3 regions of the Alkalihalophilus pseudofirmus genome follow, and region 1 is predicted to be linked to each of the others. Evidence: riboswitches for the same ligand, from Rfam matches in the RefSeq annotation. Region 1 holds a riboswitch; each other region holds the start of a gene.
The links. Region 1 has a riboswitch for S-adenosylmethionine ahead of PQ478_RS06830 (2,3-diketo-5-methylthiopentyl-1-phosphate enolase). Riboswitches for the same ligand answer to the same signal wherever they lie in the genome.

Region 1 (5,835 bases):
AAAGTCAAAACAACCATCACCATCACCATCAACATACTTTCCAAGCCGTTCGAGTAAAAGATGTGCCGAATATAGAGAGGGTAGCTTTTGAGAAGTGGCTGAAGAAAAATGATGAGCTGATCATTCGAGCGAAAGGAGTAGTTCGCTTAACTGAAACACCAAGACTCTTTCACTTTCAATATGCATCCAAGACTTTGCAGTTAACGCCTGCTGATGAGGAAGATGAGCCTGTTATCATTTTGATTGGCACAGGATTTCAGAAAGAAGAGTTATTGGATTCCATAAAAGCAGAAGTGTTAATGAAAGGATGAGAAGAAGCGTAGTGATTGCACTACGCTTCTTTACGTTCTATACATGGACGGATTCGTTTTGGAGTGCTTGCAATCGATCTTTAAAATCTCCTCTAATAAGTCCTTTTTCGGTAATAATTCCGCTAATAAGTTCATTAGGTACAACATCAAAAGCAGGGTTAAATACCTTAGTGCCATCAGGTGCAAGCGCCACACCTTGAAGGTGAGTCACTTCCTCAGCAGCTCGTTCTTCAATAGGTATATCTTCCCCGGATACAGTGTTAAGGTCAATGGTTGAAAAAGGTGCTGCTACATAAAAAGGAATATCATGGGCTTTAGCCAAGATGGCAAGACCGTATGTACCTATCTTATTTGCAGTATCTCCATTAGCGGCTATTCGATCCGCTCCAACCATCACCGCAGTAATGTTTTTTGTCTTTAATACATGAGCAGCCATACTGTCAGTAATTAAGGTTACATCAATACCTAGCTGCTGCAATTCCCAAGCCGTTAGTCTTGCACCTTGTAAAACGGGTCTTGTCTCACACGCATAAGCGTTTAATTCTATATCTCTTTCTTTTGCGAGATAAAAAGGAGCCAGAGCTGTACCGTATTGCGCTGTTGCGATCCCTCCAGCATTACAGATCGTTAGTACTGTATCTCCATCTTCCAAGAGCTCTAGACCAAATTCTCCAATTTTTCTACACGTATTCCTATCTTCCTCTTGGATCGCTAGTGCCTCTAATACACACCGCTCTTTAGCTTCCTCGACACTTTTAGCTTGAATAGCTGCTTCAATCACTCGGTCTGTGGCCCAAAATAAATTAACAGCAGTAGGGCGGCTTGTGGCAAGATAATCTCGTTTGGCCTCGAGCTCATCTAAAAAGAGTTCAAGTTGATTAGATTGCTTTCCTTCGCTCCATAAAACAAGTCCAAAAGCTGCGGCAATACCAATCGCAGGTGCACCTCTTACTTTAAGAAACGTGATGGCCTCCCAAACTTCCTCAATGGAAACGGCATCTATAAAGATCACTTTATGAGGTAATTGTCTTTGGTCTAGGATACGGAGTACGTTTGTTTCTTGATTCCACTCAACAGATTGAATGGTCATTTTAACACATCCTTTGTTTCTTGAATTAATTGATCAATCGTACGAATATTTCGTCTTTTTAGGATAAAGGTGCTTCCTAATTCCAACGCATTTTTCTGAGCGCATAAACGCTTTTGACAATCTGAAATGTTATCAATATCAGCCACATGAGCAAGTCCAATAATCCTTCTAATTAATTCACAGCCAGCAAAGCCAACAGCATCTTCAAAAATGGTAGCTAGCATATAATCGACGTAGCCTTCTGTTTGTATAAAAGCTTCTACATGGTGGTTTTGCCATAGCTTTTTATATTCTTCTTTAAATACTTCTATGGTTTCAATGATAATTAGATACAGGTCAGAATGCTGCTGTTCATCTATAGCCGTTTTTGAGATGGTATTTAACAGTATATTAGCAATAAATAAACCTAAATCAAAGCCAGCAGGACCAAAAAAAGCAAATTCCGGATCAATCACTTTTGTTTCTTCTGCAGTTACAAACACACTCCCTGTGTGGAGATCCCCGTGAATGAGAGCTTCTGATTTTGTAAGAAATGTATATTTGAGTTTGGCAGCTTCTAGCTTAAGCTCTTCGTTTTTCCATAGTTCAATCACAGTATCTTTCAAATGATCTTCGAAGTTATTTGTATCATGATCAAAGAAAGGATCTGTGAACACGAGATCTTCTGTGATTTTACAAAGCTCAGGATTTGTAAATCTAACTGAGATTTCTTTTATCTCTTGCTGGCTTTCACCAAAAGGAGAGGAATGAAAGATCGTTTTTGCTAGATATGTCCCAATATGCCTGCCAAGATTAGGGTAGGTCTCACCATCAATTAGTCCTTTTCTTAAGATAGTATAGTCAGATAAATCTTCCATGATAGTGATAGCTAAGTCATCATCAGTATGTATCACGTTAGGAACCAATGATGGGACAGTTTCTGCAGCTTTTTGTAAGGCTTCTGCTTCAATTTTTGCTCGTCTTAAAGTGAGGGGCCAGCTTTCCCCTACCACTTTTGCATAAGGTAGTGCTTGTTTGATAATGAGAGATTGTCCGCTTAGTGAGTCGCTCAAGTGAAATACATAATTAAGATTACCATCACCAATCTCTTTGCATAGAAGAAGAGAAGGTGCAGGGAAGAGGCCGAGCTTCTGATTAAGCTTTTCGATGTAGGCGATAGCCGTTTCTTCTGTTAATGGTTCATAACTTGCCGTGGCAATGCTTGTACTCATTAGATCATCTCCTAAAATAATAAAAATAAAAAACCTCTTTTCTGATCGAAAAGAGGTGGATGTATGATCGCATCTCTCTTATCTCTCAGACAAAGTCTGTTGGATGTAGCACCGTGCCTTTGGTTGATTCAAAACATTTGATTCAAAACATTTGATTCAAACCTATTGATTTAAACCTATTGATTTAAACCAATGAAATCAAACATTAGAAAGGTCGGTTGCTGGGCGTCATAGGGCCAATTCCCTCAGCCTACTCGTAATAAGAGTGGAATATGAAGTTTTTGGAAAATTGTAAGATCACTTGATGAAAACTATAAAACAAGTAACTCCATTTCGTCAATATTTTTTTAAAATAAATAATTTTCAAATTTGAATAAAATAATTATTGACAAGTTAACTTAGTAGCTGTCATGATAGTAACAATAAATTGATTGTTCAGTTTATTTGGCTGGAATTTTTAAAATTTAAGTAAGTTTAATTATAATTTTATACCAATCTCTTATCAAGAGCAGGCGGAGGGACAAGCCCAGTGAAGCCCGGCAACCGGTTTGAAAAACACGGTGCTAATTCTTGCAGCGATTATTAGCTGATAGATAAGAGGGAGCTTAAACTATACAAACCTCTCCCTCTTTAGGAAGAGGTTTTTTTGTTTACTATTCATGCAGGGGGTCTAAAAATGACAGTTATCGCTCAGTATTTAGTTCATGATCAAAATGGTGAATTTGAAAAAAAAGCAGAAAAAATTGCAATAGGATTAACGGTTGGTTCATGGACGGATCTGCCAGAACTTGAAAAAGCACAACTGCTTGCTCATAAAGGTGAGGTTGTTGAAGTGAGGGAAATTGAGGAATCGGCAGATGGAGTCAGAAGAGGGTTAATTAGTATTTCTTTTCCTGCTGCTAACTACAGCTTTGATCTGCCGGCTATTCTTACAACGACCTTTGGCAAACTATCTTTAGATGGCTCAATCAAACTGATCGATCTACATTTCAGCAATGAAATTCAACGCCATTTCAAAGGACCGCGTTTTGGTATTCAAGGGGTGAGAGAATTAACAGGTGCTTATGATCGTCCATTGGTGATGAGTATATTTAAGGCAGCTATTGGAAGGTCACTCGACTCGCTTCATGAGCAAATGCTTCATCAAGCGTTAGGCGGGGTTGATTTAGTGAAAGACGATGAAATTCTATTTGAAAATGAATTAACTCCACTTGAACAAAGAGTTCCGGTTGGGCTTGCGGCGATTGCTGAAGCAGCAGAAGAAACTGGAAATCGGCCTTTATATGCTGTGAATTTAACGGGAAAGACATTTGAGTTGAAAGAGCGGGCAAAAACAGCGATTGAACTCGGAGCACCGGCCTTACTGTTTAACGTATTTACATACGGACTCGATGTTCTTCAAGGGTTAAGAGAAGACCCGGAAATTGATGTGCCGATCTTAGCACATCCAGCCTTTTCAGGGGCTATAACCTCTTCTACTAGATACGGGGTGAGCAATCCATTACTTTTAGGGAAATTACTACGTATGGTTGGTGCAGACCTAGTCTTATTCCCGTCACCTTATGGCAGTGTAGCGATGCCTAAACAAGAAACATTACAAATCGCTCAAGCTTTGCGAACAGCAGATGAGCCATACGCGCAAGCATTTCCTGTCCCATCAGCAGGCATTCACCCAGGTATGACAGCGCAATTAATTGAAGATTTTGGAATTGATACTGTCATTAATGCAGGCGGAGGCATTCATGGTCATCCAGATGGAGCGAGCGCAGGCGGTGCGGCTTTTAGAGAAGCTATAGATGGTGTTCTTTCTGGCCAGACATTAGAAGAGAAGGCGGAATCAAGTTTAAACTTGAGAAAGGCACTAGATACGTGGGGGCTCGTAAAAGTATGAAGAAACCGATTATTTTCTGTGACTTTGACGGGACCATTACAGAATCAGACAACATTATTGCTCTAATGAAGCAGTTTGCCCCTCCTGAATGGGAAGAGATCAAAGATCAGATTTTAAATCAAACCATTACGATACAAGAAGGTGTCGGGAAATTATTCTCCTATATTCCCTCTTCTAAAAAGCAAGACATGCTTGAGTTTCTCAGGGAGAACGCACACTATCGGGATGGTTTTGCTTCCCTGTTAACTTATGCGAATGAAAACGATATCCCGTTTTACATAGTGAGCGGAGGCGTTGATTTTTTTGTTTATCCAATGCTTGCAGAATTTGATGTGCCTTTAGAGCAGATCTATTGTAATAAAGCCGATTTTTCAGGTGAGAAAATCCTGATTAAATGGCCGCATTCTTGTGATACGCATTGCAATAATGGGTGCGGCTGCTGCAAACCAAGTATTATACGATCATTCGATGAGACATTGCATGAGTGTATTGTCATTGGCGATTCAATAACTGATCTTGAAGCAGCAAAGTTAGCAGACTTAGTTTTTGCGCGAGACTATCTAAAGGAAAAATGCGAGGAATTAAATATTACCTATCAGCCTTTTGAAAATTTTCATCAGATTACGAATTACTTAGAAGGGAGGAAGTCAGTTTGTCGATAGATAAGTGGAACGAATTAGCTGATATTAAAGATGAATTAGCTGCTCGTGATTGGTTTCCTGGAACAAGCGGCAACCTTTCAATAAAGGTGGATAATGAGCCGTTATCTTTTTATGTGACAGCTAGCGGAGTAGATAAGCGTAAACGAACGGAAAAAGATTTTTTGTTAGTGGATCAATGTGGTCAATCTATCGAACAAACATCCTTAAAACCTTCTGCAGAAACGCTCCTTCATGCACAAGTATACCGGTTAACGGACGCTGGCTGCTCGCTGCATGTGCATACAATTTATAATAATTTAATTTCAGATATGTACGGTGATACAGGGGCCGTAACGTTTAGAGGCAATGAATTAATTAAAGCATTCAATATTTGGGAAGAGGACGGGGAATTAACAATCCCTATTGTTCGTAATTTTGCAGATATCCCTAAACTTAGCCAAGCTGTTGCTGATGTTATTAAACGAGAAACGAAAGCTGTTTTAATTAGAAATCACGGAATCACTGTCTGGGGGCGTGACGGCCTAGAAGCTAAAAAGCATCTGGAAGCACTTGAATTTTTGTTCAGCTTTCATGTGAAGCAGCTTCTTCTCACACAACAAGTACAAGCGATTAAGGGAGGAATGAACTATGGCAACATTGAGATTTCATGATACGAACGAGAGACTAGAAG
Region 2 (5,835 bases), 2.0 Mb from region 1:
TAACGTATGAGGAACGAGTCGATTTAAGAAGGATGATGAAGAGAGTGATAGGAGGGACACCAAATAAATATCCAGAGAGATATGTAGACCGAACACCCCTGGATCAACTGCAGGATCTTCAATCTTCTGTTTTAATTATCCACGGGATGAAAGATGAGCATGTATCGATTGAGCATGCTTATAGACTGGAGCAGGCTCTAAATCAGGTAAATAAAAAAGTTGATGCTTGGTATTACCCTGATTACACTCATCATTTTCCTGCAAAAGAACAACAGAGAATTCTGACAGAGGCAGGGAAGTGGCTAAAAGCGCAACGAAAACACGGACTTGGTTAATCACCGACTTATTCAGGTCGGTGTTTTTTTGTGTTTTAGTGGAATATGTTTGGAAATTTAATAAAACGGTTAGAGAAACATATACGCTAACATGAAAGGATGAGATTAATGGCAACTGTAACAGCAGGATTTCAAGTATTACCGAACGGGAAAGATGTTGATACGGACGGTGTGATTCCAAAGATTGTAGAGGTTGTTCAAAACTCTGGACTCACCTATCATGTAGGACCGATGGAAACGGTAATAGAAGGAAGTATTGATGATGTATTTAATGTGATCAAATCAGCACAGCAAGTTGGTATTGATGAAGGGGCAAGCGATGTGTTAACGAATATCAAGCTTCATTACCACGAAGATGGTGTGTCGATCAAGGATAAGCTGACCCATGTCAAGGAAGGAATGCAGGGTAAATAGTAAACAAAATAAGATACTAAAAAGCCAAGTCGTGTAAGGCGACTTGGCTTTTAGTGGGAAAAGTATGATTAATAATGGGATTATAATGTTGGTCCTGCAGACTTGATCTCGTCGCTGACATTTTCAAATTTCTTGAAGTTTTCTTGGAAGTCAGCAGCAAGTTGTTTTGCCTTTTCATCATACGCAGCTTTATCTGTCCATGTATCACGCGGGTGTAGAACTTCATCAGGCACACCTGGGCAGTGAAGTGGGACGTGCAGACCAAAAATTGGGTCAACTGCTGTTTCTGTTTGACGAAGCTCACCTTGCAATGCAGCTTGAATCATTGCACGAGTGTACGGCAGGTTCATGCGTTTGCCGACACCGTATGGACCGCCAGACCATCCAGTATTCACTAGAAATACTTGAACATCATGCTGGGAGATCTTCTCGCCTAACATTTCTGCATAACGAGCTGCAGGAAGCGGTAAGAACGGTGCACCAAAGCATGTTGAGAACGTTGCTTCTGGTGATGTAACCCCGCGCTCTGTTCCAGCTAACTTACTAGTGTAGCCAGATAAGAAATGGTACATTGCTTGTTCTTTTGTTAATTTGCTGATTGGTGGCAATACGCCAAAAGCATCAGCCGTTAAAAAGATAATTGTATTCGGATGACCTGCAACACTTGGTGTGAGCGCATTAGGAATCGCTTCAAGCGGGTAAGCAGCACGTGTATTTTCTGTTAAAACCGTGTTGTCAAAATCAGGTAATGCTGTCTTTTCATCTACGACAACGTTTTCAAGAACGGATCCAAAACGAATCGCATTCCAGATTTGCGGTTCTTTCTCTTCAGAAAGGTTAATGCATTTTGCATAGCAGCCGCCCTCAATATTAAATACACCGTTAGATGACCAGCCGTGCTCATCATCTCCAATTAAGTAACGATTCGGGTCAGCAGATAAGGTAGTTTTACCTGTACCTGATAAGCCAAAGAATAAAGCAACATCGCCTTCTTTTCCTGCATTCGCAGAGCAGTGCATTGAAAGAACGTTTTGTTCAGGGAGCATGAAGTTCATCACAGAGAAAATAGATTTTTTCATTTCACCTGCATATTCAGTTCCTCCAATTAAAACGATACGTTCTTCAAATGAAATAATAATGAATGTTTCAGAGCGAGTTCCATCTACTGCAGGATCAGCTTTAAACGTTGGTGCTGAAACAATCGTAAAGTCTGCAATTGTTTCTTGATTCAATTCCTCAGCAGTTGGACGGATAAATAATTGTCTAGCAAAAGCTTGATGCCATGCAAATTCATTTACAACTTTTAAAGAAAGACGGAAGTTTTTATCAGCTCCAGCATATCCCTTTGAAACAAATAATTCTTCTTTCGTTCCAAGGTGGGCCAGCACTTTTTTGTAAAGCTTCGTAAATACATCCTTCTCGATTGGCTGATTAACAGGGCCCCATGCAATTTTGTCGGCTACACTTGGCTCGTTGACAATGAACTTATCTTTTGGCGAACGTCCTGTGTACGTACCAGTCTCAACGCTTAATGCACCAGAAGCTGTTAATTTACCTTCTTTACGCATCAGTGATTTTTCAACTAATGCCGAGATCGGTAAATCATGGTGTGTCTGCTCACTTTTCAATAATTGGTCAAGTTCTGATGTAAGGCTTAAAGTAGTCATTGTCGCAAAACCCTTTCCTATTTAAAGTAATTTAACTTTTTATTGGTATTTGGTACTTGTCATCGTTTCTATGTCAATTAGTATAACACATTATATCTATTAGTCTATACTAATGTGAAAGTTTTTTTGAAAAATGATGCAATGAACCAAAAGCCGCCCTTTTGGTATTGAAAGGGCCAAAGGGGAAAAGGTGTTAGTTCTTACGATTTGAGACGAAAATGAAGAAGACTTTAAATGAATAAGTCCATAAAATATGAAGAGATGAATTCTGGAAGAAGCATAATACTATATAGAAGAAAACGGTTTAATCTAGATGGTGATGAAAATAAAATGACATTAATTAATGAATAGTATAACTCATTATAAACGAGTTCTACTCCGACTAAAAGTATGAATATTAGTGAATTTTCGGCCGGTGTTGACAGAGGATTCTATGTACGTTATGATATGTCGCGAACGGATACTCTTATCCAGAGTAGGTGGAGGGACAGGCCCGAAGAAACCCAGCAACCAACACTCATGCCAAACGAGTGAAAAGGTGCTAACCTGCAAGGCAGCTGCCTTGAACGATAAGAGGCGAAAGGTAAACATTTCAACCCTTTTCCTCGATGGAATGGGGTTTTCTACGTTTATACACGTCTTAAACCGTTTTATCACCCATTGGATGAGAAACGAGTGCCGTCTCAAATCATTCGCACACAACCGTTGTAGTTGTCTGCATAGGAGGAATTTGAACATGGTAGAAAAGCAAAGTCGTCGTTTATTTACATCAGAATCAGTAACAGAAGGTCATCCAGATAAAATTAGTGATCAAATCTCTGATGCGATTCTTGATGAGATCTTAGCGAAAGATCCTAATGCTCGTGTAGCTTGTGAAACATCTGTAACAACTGGTTTAGTTTTAGTTGCGGGTGAGATCACTACAAACACATATGTAGATATCCCTAAAGTCGTTCGTGAGACGATCAAAGGAATTGGTTACACACGTGCTAAATATGGTTTTGATGCAGAGACTTGTGCTGTTTTAACATCAATTGATGAGCAATCAGCAGATATCGCAGCTGGGGTTGACCAAGCATTAGAAGCTCGCGAAGGACAAATGACTGATGCAGAAATTGAAGCAATTGGTGCAGGTGACCAAGGTTTAATGTTTGGTTATGCAAATAACGAAACAAAAGAACTTATGCCGCTTCCTATTTCATTAAGTCATAAACTAGCTCGCCGCTTAACTGAAGTACGTAAAGAAGAAATTCTTCCTTACTTACGTCCAGATGGGAAAACACAAGTGACTGTGGAATATGATGAGGACGGAAAACCAGCTCGTATTGATACGATTGTTATCTCCACTCAACATCATCCAGAAGTAACTCTTGAGCAAATTCAACGCAACTTAAAAGAGTATGTCATTAACCCGGTTGTACCAGCTGAATTGCTTGATGAGGATACGAAATACTTCATTAACCCAACAGGACGCTTTGTTATCGGCGGACCTCAAGGGGATGCTGGTTTAACTGGACGTAAAATCATTGTAGACACTTACGGTGGATATGCTCGTCACGGCGGCGGTGCATTCTCTGGTAAAGATGCAACAAAAGTTGACCGTTCAGGTGCTTATGCAGCTCGTTATGTAGCGAAGAACATCGTTGCAGCTGGATTAGCTGATAAGTGTGAGGTGCAGCTTGCATATGCAATCGGTGTTGCTCAGCCGGTGTCAATTTCAATTGATACATTTGGTACAGGTAAAGTTTCTGAAGAAACACTTGTTTCATTAGTTCGTGATAACTTTGACCTTCGTCCTGCTGGCATCATTAAAATGCTTGACCTTCGTCGTCCTATTTATAAGCAAACAGCAGCATACGGACACTTTGGACGTACAGATATTGAGCTTCCATGGGAGCAAACGGATAAAGCGTCTGTTCTTAAAGAACAAGCAGGACTTTAATTTACAGTTTTATTAAAAGAAATACAAAAAAACACAATTTCTCATTTGAGAGATTGTGTTTTTTGTTTTAGTTTAGATAATCGGGGTATAACAAATAATAGAAACACTTCTATGTATGCTTCTCTTCAAAAAAGGCCAAACTAGGCAGTAAGAGGGAGGTGGACTAATATGGCACAAGATGTTTTATGTGAAGTGAACAATTGTGTACATTGGTCGCATGGTAACCAATGTGCAGCGGATAAGATCTATGTAATCAGTCATAAAGGGAAACAAGCAGATCGTCAAGAGGAGACGGATTGTAAAACGTTCGAACCAAGCTAAGAGTATAAAAAGAGGGCATTCTCCGTGCCTTCTTTTTATACTCTTAGTATTGAGAATAAGAATCATTGTTATTCATATATTTGAAAAAAAAGTACCTGCCCCAAAACAGGTACTTTTTTTCTTATACACATTGAAAAGATGAAATTCTTCTTAAATCAATTCCGAAATTTACCCAGCGGAAAAACCACCATCGATAGCCAGCAACTGAGTTTCGGCCTACAAATGTTGGGAAGAACCAAAACGTTTCACCATTTGTTAGGCGGATAAATGTAAATCGAAATAAACAGCGATTAATGGCTCCAGGATCCACCGCGAAAGCTTGAGGACCGCTTGGAAGCTGTGGCGTCATCTGCGGAGGTGGCCCAGGTGGTCCTTGCCTCTCCATCTGTTCGTACATTGAATCGTAATAATACATTCTCCCACTCCTTAGCAAAAGATCAGTTAACTCTTTATTACACTATGCTCATGCCTAGAAAGTGGTGAGGATTAAAGGGGAGAGGTTAGGCAAGGGATCTTTTATCCAAGGAACCAATGCTTAGTTTTTTATATTCTGATAATAATCCGTCGAAAATAGAATCCCATGATTGAGATAAGGCATACGTTCTTGCTGCATATCCCATCTCAAGCCGCTGACTAGGAGAGTAAAGGAGCTTAGTAATGGCTTGAACAAAAGATTCGGCATTACCAGACTTACAAATCATTCCTGTTTTTCCATGTTCCACAATTTCCCTAACGCCTCCTTTATCAGCAACAATAGCTGGTGTTCCTGAAGCCAAAGCTTCTAATACGACATTACCGAACGTCTCCGTTTGGGAAGGGAAAATGAATAAGTCGGCTAAAGCGTATAGTGCTGAGAGTGCCTCGCCGTTTAAATAGCCTGTAAACGTCACCTGAGCACATTGGAACTCAGACTTCATTTCAGACAGCATCGGCCCACCTCCAACATAAATCCAATGAACTTGTTCACATATCTCTTTAGGAAGATGGCGCATAATCCTTTTCATGGTTGCTAGATCTTTCTCGGGTGCCATACGGCCAACATAAAGGAGAACAAATTTTTGTTCTATATTGTAGAGGTCATACAAATATCCTTCTTTCTTTGAGGGTGAGAACTGCTGGCAATCTACACCTCGGCTCCATATATCTAGATGGTTAA
Region 3 (5,835 bases), 1.1 Mb from region 1:
TCAGTTAATAAAATATCTTTAATAATCAGCCAAGGGCTTGCTCCGACTGATATAGCCGCTTCAACTACCCCCTTATCAATTTTCCGCATCGATGATTCTACTAATCTTGCAAAGAAAGGAATCGCTGCTACTGATAAAGAAACAGAGGCTGCCACCGGCCCAATTGTACCGCCTACAATGGCTTGTGTTAATGGAATTAATGCGACTAGTAAGATAATAAATGGGATCGAGCGAATTAAGTTTACAATCAGTCCAAGGATGCTTTTGATCCATATATTTTCTAAAAATAACCCTTTATCCGTGACATATAGTAGAATTCCTACCGGAAGGCCGACAAGAATAGCAATGGAAAGGGAGATTCCGACCATAATGACTGTTTGAATAAAAGCTTTATTTAATTCTGGCAGCAATTGAATAAATGTATCAATTGTCATTCGTGATCACCTCCACCCCGACCGCTTTTTCATCTAAGTAAGAGATAACCTTATTAATCTCTTCTTGGTCCCCTATCAGTTCCATAATGAAGACCCCGAGCGGCACTTCTTTGATGTATTCAATTTTCCCGTGCAGTATATTTCCTTTTACATCAAACCCTTTTAATACATCAGAAACAACGGATTCGTGTGCCACATCACCTTGAAAATGAATTTTTATGATTGTGCCTTGGCATGTGTTCATTAATGTTTGCGGGAGCTTAAACTGCATGACGCCATCGATAAATTCTTTTGTCAGCTTTTCTTTTGGCTTAGCAAACAGTTGATACACACTTCCAAGCTCGATGACCTTCCCGTTTTCCATCACAGCCATTCGGTCACATATCTCTTTTACCACTTCCATCTCATGCGTGATGAGAACAATCGTAAGACCTAGCTTTTCGTTTATACTCTTTAACAGTTTTAAGATGGACTGGGTTGTGCTTGGATCAAGGGCAGAGGTTGCTTCATCACAAAGGAGAACCTTTGGATCATTTGCCAGCGCTCTTGCAATACCGACTCTCTGTTTTTGACCGCCGCTTAACTGGCTCGGGTAGTGCTGCGTTTTATCAGAAAGGCCGACTAAATCAAGTAATTCTAGAACTTTCTTTTCACTTTCAGCTTTTGATTTTCCAGCAGCCTTTAAGGCGAAAAAGACATTATCAAATACCGTTTTAGATGATGCGAGATAAAAATGTTGAAAGATCATTCCTATTTTCTGTCTAGCCTCTCGCAATTTACTAGCTTTTAATGAGACTAGGTTCACCCCATCTACATAAATTTCCCCTGAGGTTGGCTTCTCCATTAGGTTAAGGCAGCGTAAAAGTGAGCTTTTTCCTGCCCCGCTATATCCGACAATCCCGAAAATTTCTCCTTTTTCAATCTCAAGGCTGACATTATCCACACCTTTAATCAGGCCCTTTTTTGTTTTATATTCTTTGATGACATTCTTGATCTCTATCATGATTTCCACCTCAGAAACTAAGTAATCTTATTTGAAAACTCAACTTTATAAAAACGTTGGTTCTAGTTCTTATCCACTTCCGTAAAAACAAAAATAAAAACCTCTTCCTATTCAGAAAGAGGTTTGACAATTAAGATCGCACCTCTTATCTTTCAGAGCCATAGCTCTGCAGGATTTAGCACCGACTAAGTATAAACTTAGAGGTTGCCGGACGTCATAGGGCCTGTCCCTCGGTCGCTCTTGATAAGAGTTTTTAAACTATTCAAATTTTCTAAGTTATTTCATCATAATAAAGGATTAAAGAATTGTCAATAGGTTAATGATTTATTCACCTAACAGCTGTAAAAATTCTCTTGTACGGGCCTCTTTTGGATGTTCAAGCAGCTCTCTTGCCTTACCTTCCTCTACTATGAATCCGCCATCCATAAAAAATACTTTATCAGCCACTCGTTTTGCAAAATTCATTTCATGCGTTACGATTACCATCGTCTGCCCTTCTTTAGCCAGTTCTTCAATCACCCTTAACACTTCACCCACGAGCTGCGGGTCTAGTGCTGAAGTTGGCTCATCAAACAACATGACATCAGGATTCATCATTAGGGCTCTAGCTATAGCCACACGCTGCTGCTGCCCTCCTGATAATGCATCTGGATACTTATCCTTATGTTCAAACATACCTACTTTCCTTAACAATTTCTCACCATCTGCAAGAACTGTATTCTTTCTAGCTTTTTTAACGGTTAAAGGAGCCTCTATGATATTTTCCATGACCGTTTTGTGCGGAAAGAGATGAAAGCCTTGAAAGACCATCCCGCTATAAGCACGCAGCTCACTTATATCTTTTTTGGAAACATTCTTTGCTCCAAATTCTATTTTTTTCTCACCTATTGTGATCGTACCGCTATTAGGCAGTTCTAACACATTTAAGCAGCGAAGAAGCGTTGTTTTACCAGAACCTGAAGGCCCTATTAAACAAACCACTTCTCCCTTCTCAACCGAAAAGTCGATGGACTCTAAAACGGTATTCTCGTCAAACTTTTTGTTAAGCTTAGATACATTAATCATTTTGAGTCCTCCTTTATCGCTTACTTAAATAACGATTATATCTCTTCTCTAATCTTTCTTGGAAATAACCGATAATAATACATACCGCCCAATAAATAAGAGCGGCTGTTATATACATCGTCATACTATCAAACGTACGGCCAGCCACAAGTCTTGAGCTGTACAATAATTCTTGGACAGTAATAACGGACGCAAGGGAAGTACCTTTTACGATGTCCATAAAAATATTAAAAGTAGGCGGCAAGGCAATTCGTGTTGCCTGCGGGATAATGACCCTTCTTAATGTTTGAATATAACTCATTTGCAATGAAGCAGCTGCCTCCCATTGGCCACGCGGAACGGACATGATGGCTGATCTAACCACTTCGGCATTGTAAGCAGCAAAGTTAAGACTGATTCCAACAATCCCTGCAACAATGGCACTCTTAAATTCAACCCCTAGTACCGGGATACCATAATAAAGGATAAAGATAAATACAAGTAAAGGTGTTCCCCTCATAAATGAAATATAAATTCTTGCAGGCCATCTGATAAACCAGAACTTTGACATCCGAGCAATTCCTAAGAGTAATCCTAAAATGAGGGCAAAAACCATACTAAATAGAGCGATAATCATCGTTACCTTTAAACCTTCTAGTAAAAAAGGAAGTGAATTCATCGCAAGTTCCGGGTCATATAAATACTCCCACTGAATTTGATTAAACCATTCAAGCATACTACCCCTCCTTTATTAAAGTTCTCAAAAAAAGAAATACAAAGGAAGGTCCTTTGTATTTCAAATCCTGGCTTATTCTCCGTCTAGACCCACGACTTCTGATTCATCAACAGGCTCAGAAACATCCTCACCAAGAAACTCCTCAGACAAACGCGCTACTGTACCGTCTTCAATTAACTCTTGTACAGCCTCATCTAGTTTCTCTTTAAGAGCAGTATTCCCTTTTAACACAGCCATTGCACTTTCTGTTGCATGATATTTCACTTGATCAGCCACTACTAGGCGGTCATCACCAAATTCATCAAGCGTACGTTGCAGGACTAAACGATCGTTTAGGTAGGCATCCGTATTTCCGTTCATAACATCACGTAAAATAGCCTCTGTTCCACCATCATAAGCTGTTCCATTTGCCCCAATATTATCAGCAAAAATTGCATAATTACTTGTTAGTGAACCAAGTGCCACATCTACACCTTCTAAATCATAAGCGTCACTAAAGCGATCAGCATCTTCAGCCCTTACTACAACCGATCCGTAAGAATATTTATGAGGAATGACAAAATCAAATGTTTCCTTACGTTCTTCAGTAATCGCAAAATCATGTGCTGCTACATCAATTTGACCATTTCGTAATGAAGGAAGAATCCCATCAAAGTCCATTGTATTAAATTCAATTTCAAGACCTAATTTATCTGCTACCTCTTTGACAAGCTCTACTTCAAACCCTGTTAACTCATTACTTTCGTTATAATACGTAATCGGTGCATATGTTCCAGATGTACCCACTACTAACTTTCCAGCCTCTTCAACTTCCGTCCAAGAAGTATCTTCACTTTCACCAGTTGTTTCTTCGTTATCTGTCACTTCTTCATTATCTTGCTCTGAATCTTCCGTTGCGCCGCAAGCAGCCAATACCAATATCAAAATAAGTGCAGTCATCAATGATAATAATTTTTTCAATGCAATAAGCCTCCTTAAAACCAAGTAAATTAATCAGAATAGTAAACTTAAATTACCACGAAAATTTTCTCATGTCAATTACTAATAATCAAAATAAAAAAGCTCTGCATGAATACAGAGCTTCTGACGACAGTTCACTTATACATTACATGTACCATCTGAACAATCATTATCACTAACTTCTTGCTCAGTAGAAATATCTACCGCAGCTTCTTCCTTTACTTTTTGTAATACATCTAAAAATACGTGAGTTGGCTGCGCTCCTGACACAGCATACTTTCTCTCAAATACAAAGAAAGGAACTCCTTTGACTCCAAGTGTCATTCCCTCCTGCTGATCTTTCTCAACTATATCCTTAAACCGATCACTTGATAGCAGTTCCTCTGCTTCTTCCTTATCTACCCCTGCTTCAGCTGCCAGTTTGCTTAAGGTGCCGCGGTCACCTATGTGCAGGGAGTCAGTAAAGTAAGCCTTTAACAGTCTCTCCGTTACTTCAAGCCCCTTTCCTTGTTCATAAGCAAAATGGGCAAGCCTGTGGGCATCAGCTGTATTTGTACGAATGGATGTATCGAAGTTAAATACTAACCCTTCTTCTTTCGCTTGCATAGCCACTTGATCACTCATTTCTTTTGCTTTCTCTCTAGTCATTCCATATTTTTTGGCTAATACATCGTATAAATGATCTTCACTGTTACGCTCTGCATCTGGGTCTAGCTGATAGCTGCGAAAGATTAACTCTACTTCATTTCTATCCTCAAATTGCTCCAAAGCCTTTTCTAATCGACGTTTGCCAATGTAGCAAAACGGACATACAAAATCCGACCACACTTCAATTTTCATTTTAATCCCCCTTGTCTATCTTAGTTAAATTATAGAATCACATTAAGAAAACAACAACGCAGACGCCTTGATCCATTTAGCTTACCCGTGTATTAGGGTGTCTAACTTCTTTTCTATGAATGTAGTGAGCCGTGAAGAGGTAGACAAGACCTGTCACTATAAAGGTCATAAACCCTGGGGACCAGTGATCAGGTATGATTATATAGATTCCAGCTCCAAGTGCAGATACAATCAATCCTGATTTATTATACCGGTAGCTGTTCTCTGCTAACTTTCTAAAATCTTCTTCTTCAAACGTTAACTTTTTCAAAGATAAAAAGTCAGCTACAATTACAGCTGAAAGAGGAATAATAAGCACTCCTAAATAAGAGATATATAACTGCGCTTCATTTACAAGAGCCGGAAAGGCACTTAATGTGACTGCACAAGCCCCAAACAACAAAGCACTTCTCACCCTGCCAAGACTCGGGATACTGTTTAGTAAACTATATCCACCAGTATAGGCATTACTGATATTTATCATCACCATCGATGCAATGGAAGCCACTAAAATAAGGAATAAAAAAATTGGTGAGTCGGTCAATTGACTCGATACTACATATGGATTAACTTCACCAGTTAAAGCGGCTGTGTAGGCACCAAGGATTGCAGTTAAAAAGAAGCCGCCAGTATTTCCGATAAATAATCCAGTAAATGCATGTTTTCCACTCTTTGCATAGCGAGCCATATCAGAAGCTGCACTTACCCCAGATATATATTGAACGAAAGCGAGACTTGCAAAGAACAACATCATTGTCACTGTTTCAAAAGAATAGGAG

Region 2: linked by a shared signal. The riboswitch ahead of metK (methionine adenosyltransferase) and the one ahead of PQ478_RS06830 (2,3-diketo-5-methylthiopentyl-1-phosphate enolase) in region 1 are both predicted to bind S-adenosylmethionine.
Region 3: linked by a shared signal. The riboswitch ahead of PQ478_RS01170 (methionine ABC transporter ATP-binding protein) and the one ahead of PQ478_RS06830 (2,3-diketo-5-methylthiopentyl-1-phosphate enolase) in region 1 are both predicted to bind S-adenosylmethionine.

What each region holds. Positions count from the first base shown of each region.
Region 1 is NZ_CP117835.1:1,322,520-1,328,354, forward strand. Features, by position in the region: gene PQ478_RS06815 (CobW family GTP-binding protein) at 1-311, shown strand, start outside; gene mtnA (S-methyl-5-thioribose-1-phosphate isomerase) at 349-1,401, opposite strand; gene mtnK (S-methyl-5-thioribose kinase) at 1,398-2,612, opposite strand; SAM riboswitch class I at 2,688-2,878, opposite strand; SAM riboswitch class I at 3,109-3,212, shown strand; gene PQ478_RS06830 (2,3-diketo-5-methylthiopentyl-1-phosphate enolase) at 3,289-4,503, shown strand; gene PQ478_RS06835 (2-hydroxy-3-keto-5-methylthiopentenyl-1-phosphate phosphatase) at 4,500-5,165, shown strand; gene PQ478_RS06840 (methylthioribulose 1-phosphate dehydratase) at 5,156-5,815, shown strand; gene PQ478_RS06845 (1,2-dihydroxy-3-keto-5-methylthiopentene dioxygenase) at 5,793-5,835, shown strand, end outside.
Region 2 is NZ_CP117835.1:3,348,185-3,354,019, reverse strand. Features, by position in the region: gene PQ478_RS17705 (alpha/beta hydrolase family protein) at 1-335, shown strand, start outside; gene PQ478_RS17700 (thiamine-binding protein) at 444-749, shown strand; gene pckA (phosphoenolpyruvate carboxykinase (ATP)) at 830-2,416, opposite strand; SAM riboswitch class I at 2,880-2,992, shown strand; gene metK (methionine adenosyltransferase) at 3,153-4,358, shown strand; gene PQ478_RS17685 (DUF1540 domain-containing protein) at 4,527-4,679, shown strand; gene PQ478_RS17680 (hypothetical protein) at 4,801-5,094, opposite strand; gene PQ478_RS17675 (glycosyltransferase family 4 protein) at 5,180-5,835, opposite strand, start outside.
Region 3 is NZ_CP117835.1:207,207-213,041, reverse strand. Features, by position in the region: gene PQ478_RS01175 (methionine ABC transporter permease) at 1-434, opposite strand, end outside; gene PQ478_RS01170 (methionine ABC transporter ATP-binding protein) at 424-1,437, opposite strand; SAM riboswitch class I at 1,580-1,687, opposite strand; gene PQ478_RS01165 (amino acid ABC transporter ATP-binding protein) at 1,762-2,502, opposite strand; gene PQ478_RS01160 (amino acid ABC transporter permease) at 2,516-3,217, opposite strand; gene PQ478_RS01155 (transporter substrate-binding domain-containing protein) at 3,290-4,177, opposite strand; gene PQ478_RS01150 (DsbA family oxidoreductase) at 4,316-5,017, opposite strand; gene PQ478_RS01145 (purine-cytosine permease family protein) at 5,094-5,835, opposite strand, start outside.